Regions from separate parts of the Pseudarthrobacter sp. BIM B-2242 genome, predicted to be linked through region 3. Evidence: riboswitches for the same ligand, from Rfam matches in the RefSeq annotation. Region 3 holds a riboswitch; each other region holds the start of a gene.
The links. A riboswitch is a leader RNA that binds a small molecule or an ion and turns the genes downstream of it on or off. The one in region 3 is predicted to bind cyclic di-AMP.

Region 1: another riboswitch for cyclic di-AMP. It lies ahead of IDT60_RS03660 (C40 family peptidase); the one in region 3 lies ahead of IDT60_RS10335 (LysM peptidoglycan-binding domain-containing protein).
Region 2: another riboswitch for cyclic di-AMP. It lies ahead of IDT60_RS03065 (hypothetical protein); the one in region 3 lies ahead of IDT60_RS10335 (LysM peptidoglycan-binding domain-containing protein).
Region 4: another riboswitch for cyclic di-AMP. It lies ahead of IDT60_RS11365 (NlpC/P60 family protein); the one in region 3 lies ahead of IDT60_RS10335 (LysM peptidoglycan-binding domain-containing protein).

Annotation. Positions count from the first base shown of each region.
Region 1 covers NZ_CP061721.1:767,042-771,233, reverse strand. The annotation lists gene IDT60_RS03665 (NlpC/P60 family protein) at 1-768, opposite strand, end outside; gene IDT60_RS03660 (C40 family peptidase) at 922-1,608, opposite strand; cyclic di-AMP (ydaO/yuaA leader) riboswitch at 1,679-1,850, opposite strand; gene IDT60_RS03655 (M23 family metallopeptidase) at 1,990-2,817, opposite strand; cyclic di-AMP (ydaO/yuaA leader) riboswitch at 2,821-3,062, opposite strand; gene IDT60_RS03650 (metal-dependent transcriptional regulator) at 3,226-3,918, opposite strand.
Region 2 covers NZ_CP061721.1:629,593-633,784, forward strand. The annotation lists gene IDT60_RS03055 (VOC family protein) at 1-88, shown strand, start outside; gene IDT60_RS03060 (HAD-IA family hydrolase) at 135-815, shown strand; gene IDT60_RS03065 (hypothetical protein) at 977-1,642, opposite strand; cyclic di-AMP (ydaO/yuaA leader) riboswitch at 1,648-1,796, opposite strand; gene IDT60_RS03070 (HAMP domain-containing sensor histidine kinase) at 1,899-3,419, opposite strand; gene IDT60_RS03075 (response regulator transcription factor) at 3,431-4,171, opposite strand.
Region 3 covers NZ_CP061721.1:2,257,687-2,261,878, reverse strand. The annotation lists gene IDT60_RS10345 (ribonuclease Z) at 1-100, shown strand, start outside; gene IDT60_RS10340 (dienelactone hydrolase family protein) at 165-1,136, shown strand; gene IDT60_RS10335 (LysM peptidoglycan-binding domain-containing protein) at 1,203-2,039, opposite strand; cyclic di-AMP (ydaO/yuaA leader) riboswitch at 2,043-2,243, opposite strand; gene IDT60_RS10330 (lytic transglycosylase domain-containing protein) at 2,464-3,729, shown strand; gene IDT60_RS10325 (cupin domain-containing protein) at 3,763-4,140, opposite strand.
Region 4 covers NZ_CP061721.1:2,467,736-2,471,927, reverse strand. The annotation lists gene IDT60_RS11370 (DUF3488 and transglutaminase-like domain-containing protein) at 1-1,169, shown strand, start outside; gene IDT60_RS11365 (NlpC/P60 family protein) at 1,370-2,170, opposite strand; cyclic di-AMP (ydaO/yuaA leader) riboswitch at 2,176-2,374, opposite strand; gene IDT60_RS11360 (alkaline phosphatase) at 2,905-4,192, shown strand, end outside.

The sequences.
Region 1 (4,192 bases), 1.5 Mb from region 3:
GGACACGCGGATGAAGACCGGGCCCGAACCAACGTTGGCGCTGAACACAACGGTCTGGTTGCCGTTGTAGCCGCCGTGAACAGCCTGGCCGTTGCCGGCGTAGACCGCGACGTGGGCCATGCCTGCTCCACCGTCTGCGTAGTAGATGAGGTCGCCCGGCTGGGCTTCGGCTGCACTGACGGTGCGGCCAAGGCCGAGGTAGCCTGCGGGCCAGTCGTGGAAGTTGATTCCGACGGCGGCGAGAGAGTTGGTGACCAGCATGGTGCAATCCTGGTTTACGCCGAGCTGTGCGTAGGCAGCGGACAGGATGGCCTGGCCCTTGCCGCTGGCGGCAGCGGGAGCGGCGGGCGCGGCCGGGGCAGCCGGGGTGGACGACGCAACCTTGATTGCGGCCGCGGGCTGGGCAGCAGGTGCGGCAGGTGCCTCAACTGCTTCAACAACGGGCTCCGGCTCTTCAACGGGAGCCGGCGTGGTGGTCACAGCAGGCTTCTCGTAGGAGATGGCGATGGTGGAGGCAGCCGAAATGATGGCCGGCGCTGAAACCTCAACCTCAAGGTTGGAGGCCGAAGCGGCTTCCCGCTGAATGTTGGTGTCTGCGGCGTTGGCCGCAATCCCGCTGGTCAGGACCAGGCCGGAGGCAGCAGCGATAACCGCGGCCTGGCGGCCCATGCCACCGGCGTTGTCGCCGACAGCCTTGGCAATGACAGCAAGCGAGTTGGTCTTGGTGACCTCGGCGCGGTGCCGTGCAACAGTTGCACGAGTAGTCATTAAAATTTCTCTCTTTCGTGTTCCTCAGGGCCTTTTGGGCAGCCCGAGGGCTGTGGACGCGCCGGCATCTTGGGGGCACGCCGGCACGCCCCGAACGGGGATTTTTTAAGGGTTTCTAGCGAAGAAACGGGGAGTTGATCCGGATAACCGGATTTAGCCCATGGTGTAGAAGGAGGACGATCCTGTTGCCGCAACAGCGTGCAGCAACGTGCCCTGTGACGGGTTCAGCGCGCTGATCATCATGCCGTTGCCGACGTAGATACCAACGTGCGCTCCGCCGTTCTGCATCACCAGGTCACCCGGGGCCGGGGTGGCGGTGGGCCGCATCGCGGTCCAGGCATTGACGCGGGGAATGCTGATGCCGGCCTGGGCGTAAACCCACTGGGTGAAGCCGGAGCAGTCCCAGCCATTGGGAGAGGTGCCTCCCCAGACGTAAGGGCTGCCGATACCGGTGTACGCAATTGCTGCCAAGCCCGAACCTGCGGCTGCAGAAACAGTGTCCGCAAGCTTGGTCTCGGCTGCACCGGCAGCGGCGGTTTCCGTTTCAGCTGCCGCTTCGGCTGCTGTTTCGGAAGCCGTGGACTGTGCACGGACCGGTTCGATCTTCGGCGCCGGCGTGGTCTCGACCACAATGCGCTCGAAGGAAACCGTGGCCGTGGGCGCGGCAGTGACGGCAAGCGCAGTCTGCGTTGAACCGGACTCGGTGGAGGCGGACACACCTGCGGTGGTGTCCGCGGCGTTGGCCGGAAGCCCCATGGTCAGGATCAGACCTGACGCAGCTGCGATGACAGCAGCCTGGCGACCTACGGTCCCGGCGTTTGCACTAACAGCCTTGGACACGGAGCCCAAGGGGTTGGTGCGAACCGTTTGCGCGCGGTGGCGCGCAGAATTATGGCGTGAAGACACGAAGGTAGCCTCTCCCAATGCCTGCGAGGTGAGCTGTCGGATTCGGATGGGAGTCACCCGGCCGCGCCGCTTCCTGGGAAGCTTTGCGACTTAACCCCAAGGCCTTCAGGATCGAAGACCAAAATTGGTTCCCCCGCCCCTGCCAGACGAATTCATGCGAACGGACCTTGAGCGGTGGCAGAGCTAGGCAATCCACTCAAGAACGTCAACTTCGGAAAAGTTGACGCGCTTTAGACGTTACAGCAGTTCAGAGCCAATGTCACATTCAGGTCACGGCAGGTCTCGGTGAATTGAGAGCTAGCGCTCATTTTGCGCTTAGAGCCAGCCTGTGGGGTCAACAACTTCGCCGTTGACCTGGACTTCAAAGTGGAGGTGGCAGCCCGTGGAGGCCCCCGTGGTGCCGCTGAGGGCCACGACATCGCCGCGGGTCACTGTCTGGCCTGTGCTGACCGTTGCGGACGACAGGTGGTTGTACGTGGTCTCCAGGCCGTTGCCATGGTCCACCACTACCCGGTTGCCGCCGCCGTACTGGTGCCAGCCGACGAACGTCACGGTGCCACTGGCAGCAGCCAGCACCGACGTACCGCACTGGGCCATGAAGTCCTGGCCGCGGTGGAAGTCCCCGGACCCGCCCGTGATGGGGCTGATCCGGAATCCGAACGGTGACGCCGTGGAGAGTTCTGCGAGCGGTGCGCCCAGGCTGCCCGCGGAGGCCGCAGGCGTAATAGAGCCGGCCGACTGCGCACTCAGCAACTGCTTGAGCTTGCCGTCGGGGTCACCCTCCGTCACAACTGACGAGCGGCTGAAGTCGATCTGAGCCGCTGCTTCAGCGGAAATCTCGGGCTGCGGGGTTGCGGAAACCGCGCCGACGGACTGGCCCGGCTGCTGGTCGGCCATCACCGGACCCGTGACCGGAACCGTCACAGTGAGGGCCAGGCCAGTGGCCGCGAGGGCAATTCCGGCTTTCTGGCCAATACCGCTGGCGGCCGCAAAATCGGTCATCTGCCTGAACGCGCCACGCCGCTGACGCCGCGCTGCGCGCTGTACGTCGCGTGGCCTCTCCGCGGAAAATTCCTCGGCAGCCCGCGGCGCCGAAGCGGGGCCTGCCGCGCGGCGGCGGCCCCTGGAGTATTGCGTGGTCAAGAATGTTCCTCTCTGGATAGCCTGCGAAGTTAGCTGTCGGATTCGGGTCAGAGAGTTCAAAGACCCGGTCCGCCGTGGCAAGCATTTGGCGCAGGGGTATCCCGGGAGATTCTTCCGCTGGAAAGGCTTGCTGCTGACGGACTTCACCCCAAGGCAGCTTTTTGACTGCCGGTTGTGGTTCCTCCGCCTCTGCCAGTTGGTGACTTTGCACCTGATCCGCTGGCAGAGCTCGGCTCCGGATCAGGTAACGCTTTTGTATCGACGCTTGGCTTAAACTATATGCGACGAAGCGGGGAGGTAACAATTCCGTTATCTTTTGCGGAATGCGCGACGATCCGCTAGCGGGGCCCTGGAGCGGCGCTCCGGACCGCCGGGCAGCGGGGACGTGACGTCCGTCAGGCGGGTCCTCTAGCGGACAGAAACGAAGACGTGCGCAGCCACTTCGGGCGGGAGCTCAAGCGCACCCTCAATGCCGGGAACCCGCACGGAAATGTACTCCCCGACGCGTTCCAGGGAAACGGAGGCGCCCGGCCGAATCCCGCCTTCATCCAGCTGCACAAGCAACTCAGGTTCTACCTGGATGGGTTCTGCCAGGCGGTTCACCGTCACGCTCGATGTTGGCCCGTAGCCCAGCATGGCCTCTACGAGATTAATCACACCGGCGTCCGGAACGGAGGATGTTCCGCCCAGCGCTGCCAGGCCGGGGATGGGATTGCCGTAAGGAGATTCAGTGGGGTGGTCGAGCAGTTCGTAGATGCGCCGCTCAACGCGCTCGCTCATCACGTGCTCCCAGCGGCAGGCTTCGTCGTGGACGTAAGCCCAGTCCAGGCCGATGACATCAGCCAGGAGGCGCTCAGCGAGCCGGTGCTTGCGCATGACCTCGGTGGCCCGCTTGCGCCCTGTCCCGGTCAGTTCCAGATGGCGGTCGCCGGAGACCACAACCAGTCCGTCGCGCTCCATCCGGCCGATGGTTTGGGACACCGTAGGTCCGGAGTGCCGCAGCCGCTCGGCGATGCGGGCGCGAAGGGCAACGATGTTCTCTTCTTCAAGCTCCAAAATGGTTCGAAGATACATCTCCGTGGTATCGATCAGATCCGTCATCCAGCTCAGCTCCTCGAGCGCAGTACCTAGCGTTGTCCCACCGTATCGCGTCCCAGCCGCGTCGAGGTCCGGTGAAAAGCTTAGCCTATTTTGAGTTTGTCCGGATAATCCCGCAGGGTGCAGATCGTCTCGTTGATTGGACTATGACGGTGCCGGTTCCCGCCCGTTCTTCTGTTTCAGGCAGAATAAAAGCGGCCCTCGTTGCAGTCGTTGCTGACTGCCGGCCACCCCACCGTCCCGGACGCCAACATGTCCACGCCGAATTGGAGCCCTT
Region 2 (4,192 bases), 1.6 Mb from region 3:
CGTCCAGGCCTGGGGTCACTTTGTGTACTTCGCGGACCCTGACGGCAACAAGTGGGCCGTGCAGTACATCCCGGGACGGGAAGCCTAGGACACTCGGGACACGAAGCCTGGAACATCTGGGGCAAGATGGAGCGATGAGCATTCCAGCCCCCGCTTCCACCGTCATGCTTTCCTGCCGTGCAGTCCTCTTCGACATGGACGGCACCCTGGTGGACTCCACCGCTGTCGTCGAGCAGGTGTGGGGTGAGTTCGCCGCACGCTACAGCCTGGACATCGCAGAGATCATCCGGACTTCACATGGTGTGCAGGCCATTGACACTGTGCGGCGGTTCGCGCCGGAGGGTGCAGACGTGGCCGCCCTCACGGAGGAACTCGGCGCAATGGAACGCGTGCGGACCGAGGGCATTGTCGCGCTGCCGGGCATCGCCCGCCTGCTACAGAGCCTCCCGGCTGACGCGATCGCGCTGGTCACTTCCGCAGACCGGCTTCTGGCGGATATCCGCATGGAAGCCGCAGGGCTGGCCATGCCGGCAACAGCCCTCACTGCGGACCTGGTGACGCGGGGCAAGCCGCATCCTGAAGGCTACCTGCGGGCCGCTTCACTGCTGGGCGTGGAGCCGGAGGATGCCGTGGTGTTTGAGGATGCGCCGGCCGGAATTGCCGCCGGTGTGGCCGCAGGCATGCGGACCGTGGCCGTGGGTCCTAATACCGGCCCGCTGCCTGAAGGGGTGCTGCATATCCAGGACTACAGTTCAGTCACTGCAGCAGTGGATGCGGACGCCACGGGCCGCAGGATCATTTCATTCCGGCTCTAGGGCCGGCATCCACTTCCATTTGTGCGCAGGAACGGCGCTGCCCCGTCACCGGACACGCAGGGTCCGGCAATGCCGGATGCCGTGGGCTCCCGCTCACGACAGCAGGCCCTGAACCGGGGGATTCAGGGCCTGCTGCGCATTACGGATGCTGAAAATCTGGCTTAGTACCAGTTGTTCGACAGGTGGAAGTTCAGCGCACCGCACGGTGACTGGTAGCGCTCCTGGATGTAGTTCAGTCCCCAGTTGATCTGGGTGCGGTAGTTGGTGAGCCAGTCCGCACCTGCGCTCGCCATTTTCTCGGCGGGGAGCGACTGGACGATGCCGTAGGCACCGCTGCTGGGGTTGGTGGCCGTGGTGGTCCAGTCAGATTCCTTGGTCCACAGGGTCTGCAGGCACTGCATCTGGTCCGGCGCCCAGCCGTAGCTGGCCAGCTGGCCAGCCGCATATGCCTGGGCTCCGGCGGGGTCGTCCACGGCTACAGCCGGGGCAGGCTCAGGGGCGGGTGCGGGCTCGGGGGCCGGGGCCGGTGCCGGTTCAGCGGCCTGCGGGGCAACGCTGATTTCGGGCTCCGGGGACGGGGCGGCCTTGGCCTGAACCTCTGCTTTTTCCATGCTCAGCTTGGACTCGAGGTCGGCCGTGGACAACTGCTGGGTGTCGCTGGCAGCTGCCAGCTGGCTGGCTTCGTTTGCCTGGCCTGCTGCGCCCACACCGATGAGGAGAGCGCATGCCGCGGTGAAGACGGCTGCCCGCTGGGCCAGGGAGGGAATCTTGCGGTGATTTTTGGTGGACCCGTTCTCCGGGCGCGTTTGTACCTTGGATTCAGACATGATGGATCGCCTCTCACACCTGCGGAGTTAGCTGTCGGGTTCGGATGAGGGCATCCGGCCACACGGAAACATCACGTGCTGGCTTCACCCCAAGGGCATTTACGCCCGGGACTCTGGGTCCCCCGCCTCTGCCTCTGAATACGGGATCCGGGAAGCGGCAGAGCTTGGCGACATCCGGATATGCGGCCCGAACGGGAACCGCACCCCATTGACGCTACAGGAGCGCGGAGCTTAAGTCACATTTTGGTAACGGAGATCACGACGTCGGCGCGTTGCCTTGCGGTGCCGTAACTCCCATGGGAAGGCGCAAAACAAACGCCGTGCGTCCAGGGCGCGATGCTACGTCAACCGTGCCGCCGTGCGCCTCGGCGATTGACTGGACGATGGACAGGCCGAGGCCGCTGGTGCCTTCGGCGGCCCCAACGCCGGACGCGGGCGCAGTGCCTTTGCGGGCCGCGTCTGCGCGGGCAAACCTGGCAAAAACGTGGTCCACGAATTCCGGTGGGATGCCGCCGCCGTCGTCCGTCACGGTAACGACTGCACTGCCGGCGGACTTTTCCACACTGGTGACCACGGTGGTGCCCGGGGCCGTGTGCTTGCGCGCGTTGGAGAGCAGATTTACCAGTACCTGGCGAAGCTGCGCCGCGTCGCCATTGACCGACACCGGCTCATCAGGGAGTTCCAGGCGCCAGTTGTGGCCGGGTGCGATAACTTTTTCATCGCTGACTGCCTCGATCACGAGCTGGGTCAGGTCAACCTCGCTGAGTTTCAGGGGCTGCCCTTCGTCAAGCCGGGCGAGCAGGAGCAGGTCCTCCACCAGGGTGGTCATGCGTTCGGACTGGCTCTGCACGCGTGCGAGGGACTTCCGGCCGTCCGGCGTGAAGTCTTCGGTCATCCGCATCAGCTCCGTGTACCCGCGGATGGCGGTCAACGGGGTGCGCAGTTCATGCGAGGCATCGGCAACGAACTGCCGCACCTTCGTCTCGCTCCGCTGACGCGCCTCAAGGGCGCTGGCGACGTTGTCCAGCATCAGGTTCAGGGCGTGGCCCACGCTGCCCACTTCGGTTCCGGGATTGGCGGTCGACGGCGGGACGCGCACCGCGAGGGCCACCTCGCCGGCGTCCAGCGGGAGCCGCGCAACCTTGGTTGCCACCTCGGACAGCTGCTCCAACGGCTGCATGGTCCGGCGGATCAGCACCGTTCCGGCGAGTCCGATCAGCACCAGCCCGCCCAGCGAGACAAAGACAAAGGTCCACACCAGGGAAGCGAGGGTGCTTTCCTTGCCGGCCAGGGGAAGCCCGGTGACCAAAACGTCGCCGAAGCCGGTTTCCACGGCCACAATCCGGTAATCCCCGTTGGAGAGTGGGCGATCCACGGGATTGCCGTTCCGCGTCAGCGCCAGCAGTGTTTGCTTGTCTTCAGAGCTGAGCGCAGACCGGGTGGTGTCCGAGTCGAGGTAGCCGCCAATGTTGATCTGACCGTTGACGATGCGCGCATTCAGGGTTCCGACACTCTGGCCACGGGCATCCAGGGGATCCCTGCCGTTGAAGCCACCCTGGGGCGGGCGGCCGGGATCATTCGAGCGGTTGGCGGCCTGGCTCAACTGTTCATCCAGCTGCCTGGTAAGGAACGAATCCATGGAGGCATAGCTGAACAGGCCCACGGCGCCGCAGATGGCCACCAGCAACGTCATTGCCAGCAGGATCAGGCGCGTGCGCAGGTGCCAGGTTGCCGGTTTCAGCCAGCTGCGGCCAGGGTGCGTGATTTCTCGCGGCATGGACGGCGGCGCTATTCGGCCGGTTTGATGACGTAGCCGGCACCCCGCACGGTGTGAATCATGGGCGGGTGCACTGCATCCACCTTCTTGCGAAGATAGGAGATGTAGAGCTCCACAATGTTCGCCTGGCCGCCGAAATCGTAGTTCCAGACCCGGTCGAGGATCTGCGCCTTGCTGATGACGCGCCTGGGGTTCTCCATCAGGTAGCGGAGCAGCTCGAACTGGGTTGCCGTCAGCTGCAGCCCGTCACCGGCCCGGGTGACTTCACGGGTGTCGATGTTGAGGACAAGGTCGCCCACCACCAGCTCGGCCGTGTCCATCGCAGCCACGCCGGACCGCTGAACCAGGCGGTGCAGCCGCAGCAGGACCTCTTCCATGCTGAAGGGCTTCGTGACGTAGTCGTCCCCGCCGGCGGCCAGCCCTACAATCCGGTCCTGGACGGCGTCCTTGGCAGTCAGGAACAGCGCAGGTACCTCCGGGGCAAAGGCGCGGATCCTGCCCAGCAGCTCAACGCCGTCGAACCCCGGCAGCATGACGTCCAGTACCAGGACGTCCGGGCGGAACTCCTTGGCGAGCTTTACGGCCTCCGGGCCGTCCGCGGCCACGGCAACGGACCAGCCGGCCATGCGCAACCCCATGCTCATAAGCTCAGAGAGGCTGGGTTCGTCGTCGACTACCAAGGCGCGGATAGGGGAGCCGTCCGGGTGGGTCAGCTGCGGAAGGTTGTTGGTCATGGAGTGCGAAGTGGCCATGGGACAACTCTCTGATCTTTC
Region 3 (4,192 bases):
GGCGCGGGAGCGCTCGGGCCGTGCAGCCGTGATCGCAGCCAACGACCTGGACCGGATACCGTTTCCGAACCGGCGGCAGGCGCCCGGGGCAGGCCAGTAAGGCCACCCCTTGCGGGACAGCCTGGTTCGGAGCAGGATGTTAGCCTCACGCGAGGAGGCCGGCCATGGTCCAGCTTGGAAAGTTTGAGCGGTACCTGATTGAGGAATTCTTCGACGACTACCGTGCCGGTGAGATGACACACCGCACGTTTACCCGCCGCGTAGCCTTCATCATGGGCAGCATGGCAGCGGCGTCCGCAGCGATGCTGCTGGTGGGGTGCACACCGGAGGAAGTCCCGCGCAGCACAGACCCAATGCCCACGCCCTCGGGTTCCACGACAGGCACTGCCACCGCATCGACGGGACCTGTGCCGGGGGCGAAGAGCCCGTTGTCCGTTCCCGAAGGCGCTGCAGGGCTAACGACGGCGACAGTCCGGTTGGCTGCGGGCGGAACCGACATCAGCGGTTACCTCGCGCGGCCGGACTCCGGCGGAGCAGGTCCGGCCGTGCTGGTCTGCCACGAGAACCGCGGGCTGACACCGCACATCCAGGACGTGGCGCGCCGGTTCGCGAAGGCAGGGTACACCGCGCTGGCCCTGGACCTCCTGAGCAGGGAAGGGGGAACTGCCAGCCTCGATTCGGACGCCGTTTCGGGGGCGCTGACCAAGGCAGGGGCGGCCCGTCATGTAGGCGACTTCGCGGCAGCCTTTGACTACCTCCAGGCCCAGGACTTCGTGGAGTCCGGACGCATTGCCATGAACGGATACTGTTTCGGCGGCGGCATTACCTGGCAGGCGGCTACCGAGCTGCCGGGCCTGAAAGCCACCGCAGCGTTTTATGGTCCGGCTCCGGACCTGAACAAGGTGCCGGCCATCAAAGCTGCCGCATTCGGGGTGTACGCCGAACTGGACCAGCGGATCACCGGCGCGATGCCGGCCCTCCGCGATGCCTTGGCCGCCACCACTGTGACGCATCAGCTCACCGTCTACCCGGGCGTGGACCACGCTTTCCACAATGACACCGGGGAACGCTATAACGAGGCCCGGGCGACCGCTGCGTGGAATGACACGCTGTCCTGGTTTGGGCAGCACGTCTGAGGATGCAGCAGCGGCCGACGGCGGCGGGCGGCTGTGTGCCGACCGCCGCCGTCCAACGGCCTGGGGTCACGCTACGCGGACGAAGGAAGCGCCCTGGAGCCAGCTGATGGAGTGGACCTCGGTCTTGAAACCGTCCACGCCGCCGCTGACAACCTGGCCGTTGCCGGCGAAGACGCCAACGTGACCGGCAGTGATGACAAGGTCACCCGGGGCAGGCGAGCCAACAACGCTGCCGTACTGGTAGAACTGGCCCGGGGCCAGGTCTCCAACGCTCTTACCGACCGAGCGAAGGGCCTTCTCCACCATGGCGGTGCAGTCCTGCTGTACTCCGAGCTGGCCGTAGGCCGCGGCCAGGATTGCCGAGCCGGCAGCGCCGGTCGGGGCCTGGACAGGGGCGGGAGCCTGGACCGGTGCGGAGGTTGACGCCAGCTGGATGCCGGTGTTGGCGGGAGCAGCCGGGGCGGCTGCCGGGGCTGCGGGTGCTGCCGGTGCCGGGGCGGCTGCCGGGGCTGCCTGACCGGCGGCGGGGATCTGGATCTGGTCGCCCGGGTAAATGATCGAGGACAGCGCCAGGCCATTGGCGGCCAGGACATCGTTGAGGGCTACGCCGTTGGCGGCAGAGATCTCGCCCAGCGTGTCGCCGGAGACGACGGTGTGGACATTGGCCGTTGCGGGGGCCGGGGCCGGAGCGACGGCTGCTGCCGGTGCGCTGGACTGTGCCTGAACGTTACCCGTGCCGGAGTTGTCCGGTCCGCTGACCCCGGCGTGGGCCGGAGCGCTGAAACCGAAAAACAGGCCTGAAGCGGCGGCGACAACAAGGGCCGGCCGTCCGATCGTCAGGGCAAGGGACGTAGTAGGGGTGGTGGCGGCACGATGGCGTGCGGCAGTGTACTTCTTGGACATGGTTGATTGCCTCTCCCATGCCTGCGGGGTGAGCTGTCGGGTTCGGGTCGGAGACACCCGGCCGTGCGCCACCGTGCAGGACGGGACGCAAACGACTTAACCCCAAGGCCTCAGCTGAAGCCGTGAAAATGTGGTTCCCCCGTCCCTGCCAGTTCAATTGCGCTGGGGTCCCGGGTCAGCGGCAGGGCTCGGCATACTGACGGGAATGTCCTGGCTTTGAACCAGGGCACCGAACGACCATAGCCGCTGGTTTTCCCAAATGTCACATTCCGATAACGGAATGTAGGGCAAAAACACGCTTGAAGGTGCCAGCAATGTTTCCTGGTTGTGGTAATAGCATCGCAGGTCAGGCCCCGAAACCGATATATGCCCGGTAAGCTCACCAACTATGTGTCCGATCCCACAAAACAGGCGGCCGTCCGCAGTGGCCGCAGTCCTCGTACTGGCCGTCGCCGGTTCGTTATGCGGCACGCCTGCATACGCGGCCGCCGACACCCCGCCCGATGGATACCCCTCATGGCAGGACGTGGAGAAAGCCAGGCAAACCGAGGCCGGCACCTCAGCGGAAGTCGCCAGGATTGGCGACCTGCTGGGCGGATTGCAGACCCGGTCCGAAGCCCTCGGAAATGCCGCCGTCACCGCCGCCGCCGAGTATGCGGTGACCGGGGCTGAGCTTCAGGCGGTCAGTTCGAGGGTGGATGCCCTGGCCGCGCAGGTGGCCCGTGCGCAGGAGGATGCAACCCGTCATAAGAAGGAAATTGGTGCGCTCGCAGCACAGTCGTACAAGACCGGCGGGACAAACATCGGGTTCTTCGTGGCGCTCGACGCCGTGCAGACCAACAGCATGCACGGGCTGAACATCGTCCGGATCGTCAGTGACAAGACGGCGTCCCTGGTCCACAAATCAGCAGAGACTGAGAAGGCGGCGGAGGCGCTCGCCGGCCAGGAGCGCGCGGCCAAAGCCGAACGCGAACGGCTGGCCGGGGAAGCGCAAACGAAGCTGGCCGCAGCCCGGTCGGCCCAGCAGGCGATGTCGCAGCAGGTCGCGGAGCAACAGGAACGCAGCACCGAACTCACCGCCCAGCTCGCCTCGCTCAAGGGAACAACGGCTGCAGTGGAGGGTGAGTTCCGTCAGGGTCAGGCCGCGCTGGCAGCCTTCGAAGTGTCGCAGGCGGCAAAGCGTGCGGCGGCGGAAGAGCAGGCACGCCGCCAGGCAGCGACCGCAGCGATCGCTGCGGCCCAGACCCCGGCGAAGCCAGCCCCGGCCGCCCCTGCCCCGCAGAATCCTGCTCCCGGAGTGCCTGCCCCGGCACCTCCTGCTGAAAGTCCGACGCCAAAGCCGCCGCCCGTCGTCGTCCCCTCTGTTCCGGGCGGCGGGGTCAACGACCCCGCAGGCGCCAGGAGCTACGCTGCCGGGAGGCTGTCCGCCTACGGGTGGGGCCAGGACCAGTTCCAGTGCCTGGCGCAGCTCTGGACGAAGGAATCCAACTGGCTGACCACGGCCACCAACCCGGACTCAGGTGCGTACGGCATCGCCCAGGCGCTGCCGGCCAGTAAGTATGCGAGCGCGGGAAGCGACTGGCTCACCAGCTACCGGACCCAGGTGGACTGGGGACTCGCCTATATCCTTGACCGCTACAATTCACCTTGCGCCGCGTGGAACCACTCGATAATCAGGAACTGGTACTGACCGCCTCCCGCCGCTGACCGATCCCGGCCGCGCTCAGCCGCCGGCCGGCTTGGCGAACTCCGCAGCGCTGAGGAATTCGATGCCGACGAATGGCTGGTCGCCGTCTACCCAGGCGTCATGGCCGGGCGGGATGGTGTACGAATCACCGGCGCTGATATTGATCTGGCTGTCTTCGGTTTTTACCGCAAGGGCCCCGGACACGCAGTACCCCACATGGCTGTTCTGGCACGATTCGGTTTTCACCACCGGCTTGATGCACTCCGACCAGCGCCAGCCGGGCTGGAACGTAAACCGGCCAATGGTGTAATCGCCGAGGTTGACGACGTCCACTTCTGTTTTGTCCGGGCGGCGCTTCTCGTCGGGAGCGTCATGGGATTTCGATGCCAGCTGGTTGACGTGGTTTGTAGGCATGGTGTGCCGGCCTTTTCCTGGGATGGTGCGCTTGCCCGCCGCCTGTCCCTGG
Region 4 (4,192 bases), 210 kb from region 3:
CTACAGGGGAAACTTCGGCCGGGCAAAGCTACCAGGTGACCAGTTCAGTACCGGAATTGACGCGTGAAGTCCTTGCCGGCAGCGCACCTGTGGGGAATGACGAAGTTGACGCCCGGTTTAGTTACCTGTCCGAGGATCTTCCGACAGTCGTCAGGGAAACGGCGTCGAACCTCACCTCGGACTTGATCAACCCCTATAACAAAGCAATGGCCATCCAGAATTACCTCCGCGGCGGTGACTTCACCTACTCCCTCCAGGCGCCTGTTGAAGGAAACTACGATGGCACCGGCCTTGAAGTCATTGGCCGGTTCCTTGAGGTAAAAGCCGGCTACTGCGTCCACTTCGCCGGTGCCATGGCTGTCATGGCCCGGCTGGCCGGGATCCCGAGCCGCGTCGCAGTCGGTTATGCACCAGGGGACCCAACCGGGAACGCCGTTCTGGTTGGCGGTGAACAGCTGCCCGAATTCGCCGTTGATTCCAAGGATGCCCATGCCTGGCCTGAGCTGTACTTCCGCGGTGCCGGCTGGGTGAGGTTCGAACCGACACCCTCCCGCGGCGTGGTCCCGGACTACGCGCAGCAACCGGCAACTCCTCCAAACCTCCCGGTAGAAGACGACCTCAGACCCGACGGCTTATCCATGCCGGACACCGGGACATCCCCGACTCCTGCCCCGGGACTTTCGGGCAGCGGCACGCCGGGCACGCCCATCCCTTCCGGCGTGGAGCCCGGCATGACGGTGGTGGCCTTGGTCCTGCTGTTTCTGGCCGCCGCGCCCTTCCTGATCCGCGCCGCCAGATCCGGTGGACGGAAGCGCCGCTTTCTCAGGTCGAATCCGCAACAAGCAGCCAGCATCGCCTGGGCCGAGACGACGGAAAGCGCCGTTGACCATGGCTACACTCCGGGCGCGGCAGAAACACCGCGGGCTTTTACCAGCCGACTGATGCAGCAGGCGCGGTTCAACAGCCAGGCCGTCGACTCACTGACCAGGCTCCGCCACGCCTTTGAGATGCAAATGTACGCTGCTGCGAAGGTACAACCCGTACCCGGGACGGTGTCTCCAACCTGGGCCGATGTCCAGGAAGTCAGGCGGGCTTTGTGGGGTTCGAAGACCCTGCCGGCGCGCCTGAGAGCCAGGCTCCTGCCGCGATCGCTACGACGCCGATACTGACCTCGTGCACAAGGCAAGGGCTGGACGCTGAGGAGAAGAAGCCGTGCAGGCCGTGTCCAAATCGTTACTAAGCGGTCGGCTGGTCAGTGCGGACAGGCCGTAGTTCCAGGAACAGCATTCGCGGCGGGTGCTGCTCAAGCGATACTGAAGGCCGGTGATTCGCCGCCCCCAAGGCACCGAATGACCGGCCTTCAGTGGATTTATTTGCCTGCGCGGACGAAGGTGACGGCGCCCTTGGACGTCATCCAGGTCAGCGGGTGGACCGCGGTTTCGTTCTTGCCGTTCAGCCCGGAGCTGAGGACCTGGCCGTTGCCGACGTAGATGCCGACGTGGCCGGGCTGCATGACCATGTCCCCGGGCTGGGGATCGGAGACCACGGTGCCGTAGTTCATGAACTGCATGGGACCGAGGTCACCGACGGGGATCCCTGCAGCGTTCAGGGCGTTTTCCACCAGCCGGGTGCAGTCCTGGATCATGCCGATCTGCGCGTAGGCCGAGGAGACCATGGTGGCGTTGACTCCACCTGCTGCCGGAGCGGCCGCCGGGGCGGCTGCCGGCGCGGCAGCAGGGGCGGGGGTGACAGTGACCTGGGCTTTGGCCTTGGCCGGCGCAGCAGCCTTCACGGCGGCGGGCGCGGCCGGAGCGGCTGCCTTGGGGGCCTGGACGGCGACCGGTTTCGGCGCTTCCACGACAGGGGCCGGCGTGGTCTTCACGGCGGGACGTTCGAAGGAGATCTGGACGGTGGCGTCTGCGCTGAGCGGGGCCTGGACCTGGCTGGCGAGCTCCAGGGTCGAGGTCGGCTCCGTGTCCCGCTGGGCCGGCGCGTCCGCTGCCTGCGCTGCAAGGCCGCTGGTCAGGACGAGCCCGGAAGCTGCCGCGATGACGGCGGCCTGACGGCCCACACCGCCGGCGTTTTCAGCGACGGATTTGGACAGGACCGCAAGGGCACTGGTCTGAACGGGGACCGCGCGGTGGCGGCCGTGAGCACGGCGAATAGACACGAAAAAGGGCCTCTCCCACTGCCTGCGAGGTTAGCTGTCGGATTCGGATGGGAGACACCCGGCCGCATCTCCAGCGCAAGGCAGGAGGCGCGGCTTCACCCCAAGGCCCGCCCGAAGCAGGCCGTCATGTGGTTTCCCCGTCTCTGCCGGACGAATGTTGCGAAGGGATCCCGGGGCAGCGGCAGAGTTAGGCAAATCTGCTCAGGAGTGCCGCATTCTGAGACCGGCACGCGTCCGACCCTACTGCAAAAACCACGGCGTTGTCACATTTGCATAACGCAAAGCAGCGATCCCCCGTCCGAATACCTGAAGGACGGCGCTAAGGACGGGGGCTGAACAATCGCGCCGCCGCCCGCCGGGAGTCGAAAAAGAACGGCCCGTCTTCCTGCCCGGTCGGCCACATAATCATTTGTGAAGTCTGAAACATGCTTTGGAAGAAGACGAAGGCGAAGCCGGAAGTGCATTCCGTCTTCGCCGCCGCTAAAAGGCTTCTGTTCAGCGGCTGCCTTTGGAACAGGCCCCACTGATGGGCGCACCGGTTGGTAGGACCGGGCGGGCCAGCCGGATGAAGGCCGGGTTGTCCTTAACTGATTCAATGCCCCGGAACATGCGTATCCTTTCTGAACGGATCTATTTCCATTGGCTCGAGAAACCCTCGGGTAGTGCTATGGCCGCGGTACGGTTTGAGGCAAAGGCGATATAGCCCCCCGCCCCTGACAGGAAAGCACCCTCCGATGACACAAGTTCCGGCCGACGTCACGCCCGCCGACCCTGCACGGAAAAGACGCAGGATCATTTGGGTCGTCCTGGCAGCCGTCGTGGCCACCGTCGTGGCCACCGGGCTGATCTCGTCCGCGGTGTTTACCGCCACCAAGCCGGCACCTGGCACAGCCCAGAACGTTATATATCTGCTTGGTGACGGCATGGGCCGCACCCAAGTCACTGCCGGCAGGGAGCGTTTCTACGGTGCCGAGGGCAGGCTGGTTATGGAAACCCTCCCGGCCCACGGTTCTGTCAGTACCTATGCTGTGCAGAAAAACTCCGGCCAGCCGGGGCAGTCTGACTTCGCCCCGGAACTGGTCACCGATTCCGCCGCTGCAGCCACGGCGTGGGCCTCCGGGGTGAAAACCTACAACGCCGCCCTCGGGGTGGATGCCACGGGCCATGTGGTGCCGACCATGATGGAGTTGGCCAAGCAGACCGGCTACCGCACTGGCAGTGTCTCCACGGCCGAAATTACCGACGCGTCCCCGGCCGGGCAGATGAGCCACGTCCTGTCCCGCGGCTGCCAGGGACCGGACTACTCCGCGGACGCGTGCCAGGACACAGAGATCACCGGTGAGCCGCTGCCGACCAGTGATGTCCGAGTAACCCCGATCGCAGACCAGATCGCCCGCAACGGTACCGCGGACATCATCTTCGGCGGCGGCCTGCGCCGCTTTGACGCCTCGGATGAAACCGAGCTGAAGGAGCAGGGCTACTCGATCCTGGGTTCGGTTTCCAGCCAGATTCCCGCGACCCGGGACGACCTGAACGGAGCCGTGGGGGAGAAGGTCTTTGGCCTGTTCAACAAGGGAAACCTGACCGTTGAAAAAGCCAAGCAGGACGACCCCGGAGCTCCCCAGGCGAAGGAGCCGTCCCTGCCGGAGATGACAAAGAAAGCTCTTGAGCTTCTAAACCAGCAACAGGAAAGCAGCGGCAAGGGTTTTTACCTGCAGGTTGAAGGTTCCTTGATTGACAAGCGGTCCCACGACAACGACGCGGCCCAGACACTGGAGGAAGTCAAGGCCTTCGACGATGCCGTCGCCGCAGCCCTGGACTTCGCCAAGAAGGACGGCAATACCCTGGTCATTGTTACCGCCGACCACGAAACCGGCGGTTTCCACATCATCGAAAAGGGCTCCTTCACTAACGCCGAAGCAGCCGCGCCCCCGGTCAACGTCGATTCCGGGAACGCCGCCAATAACTCCACCCCGACCCGGTCCGACGGAAACTTCAAGGACCCGGAACGTTCAACCGGTA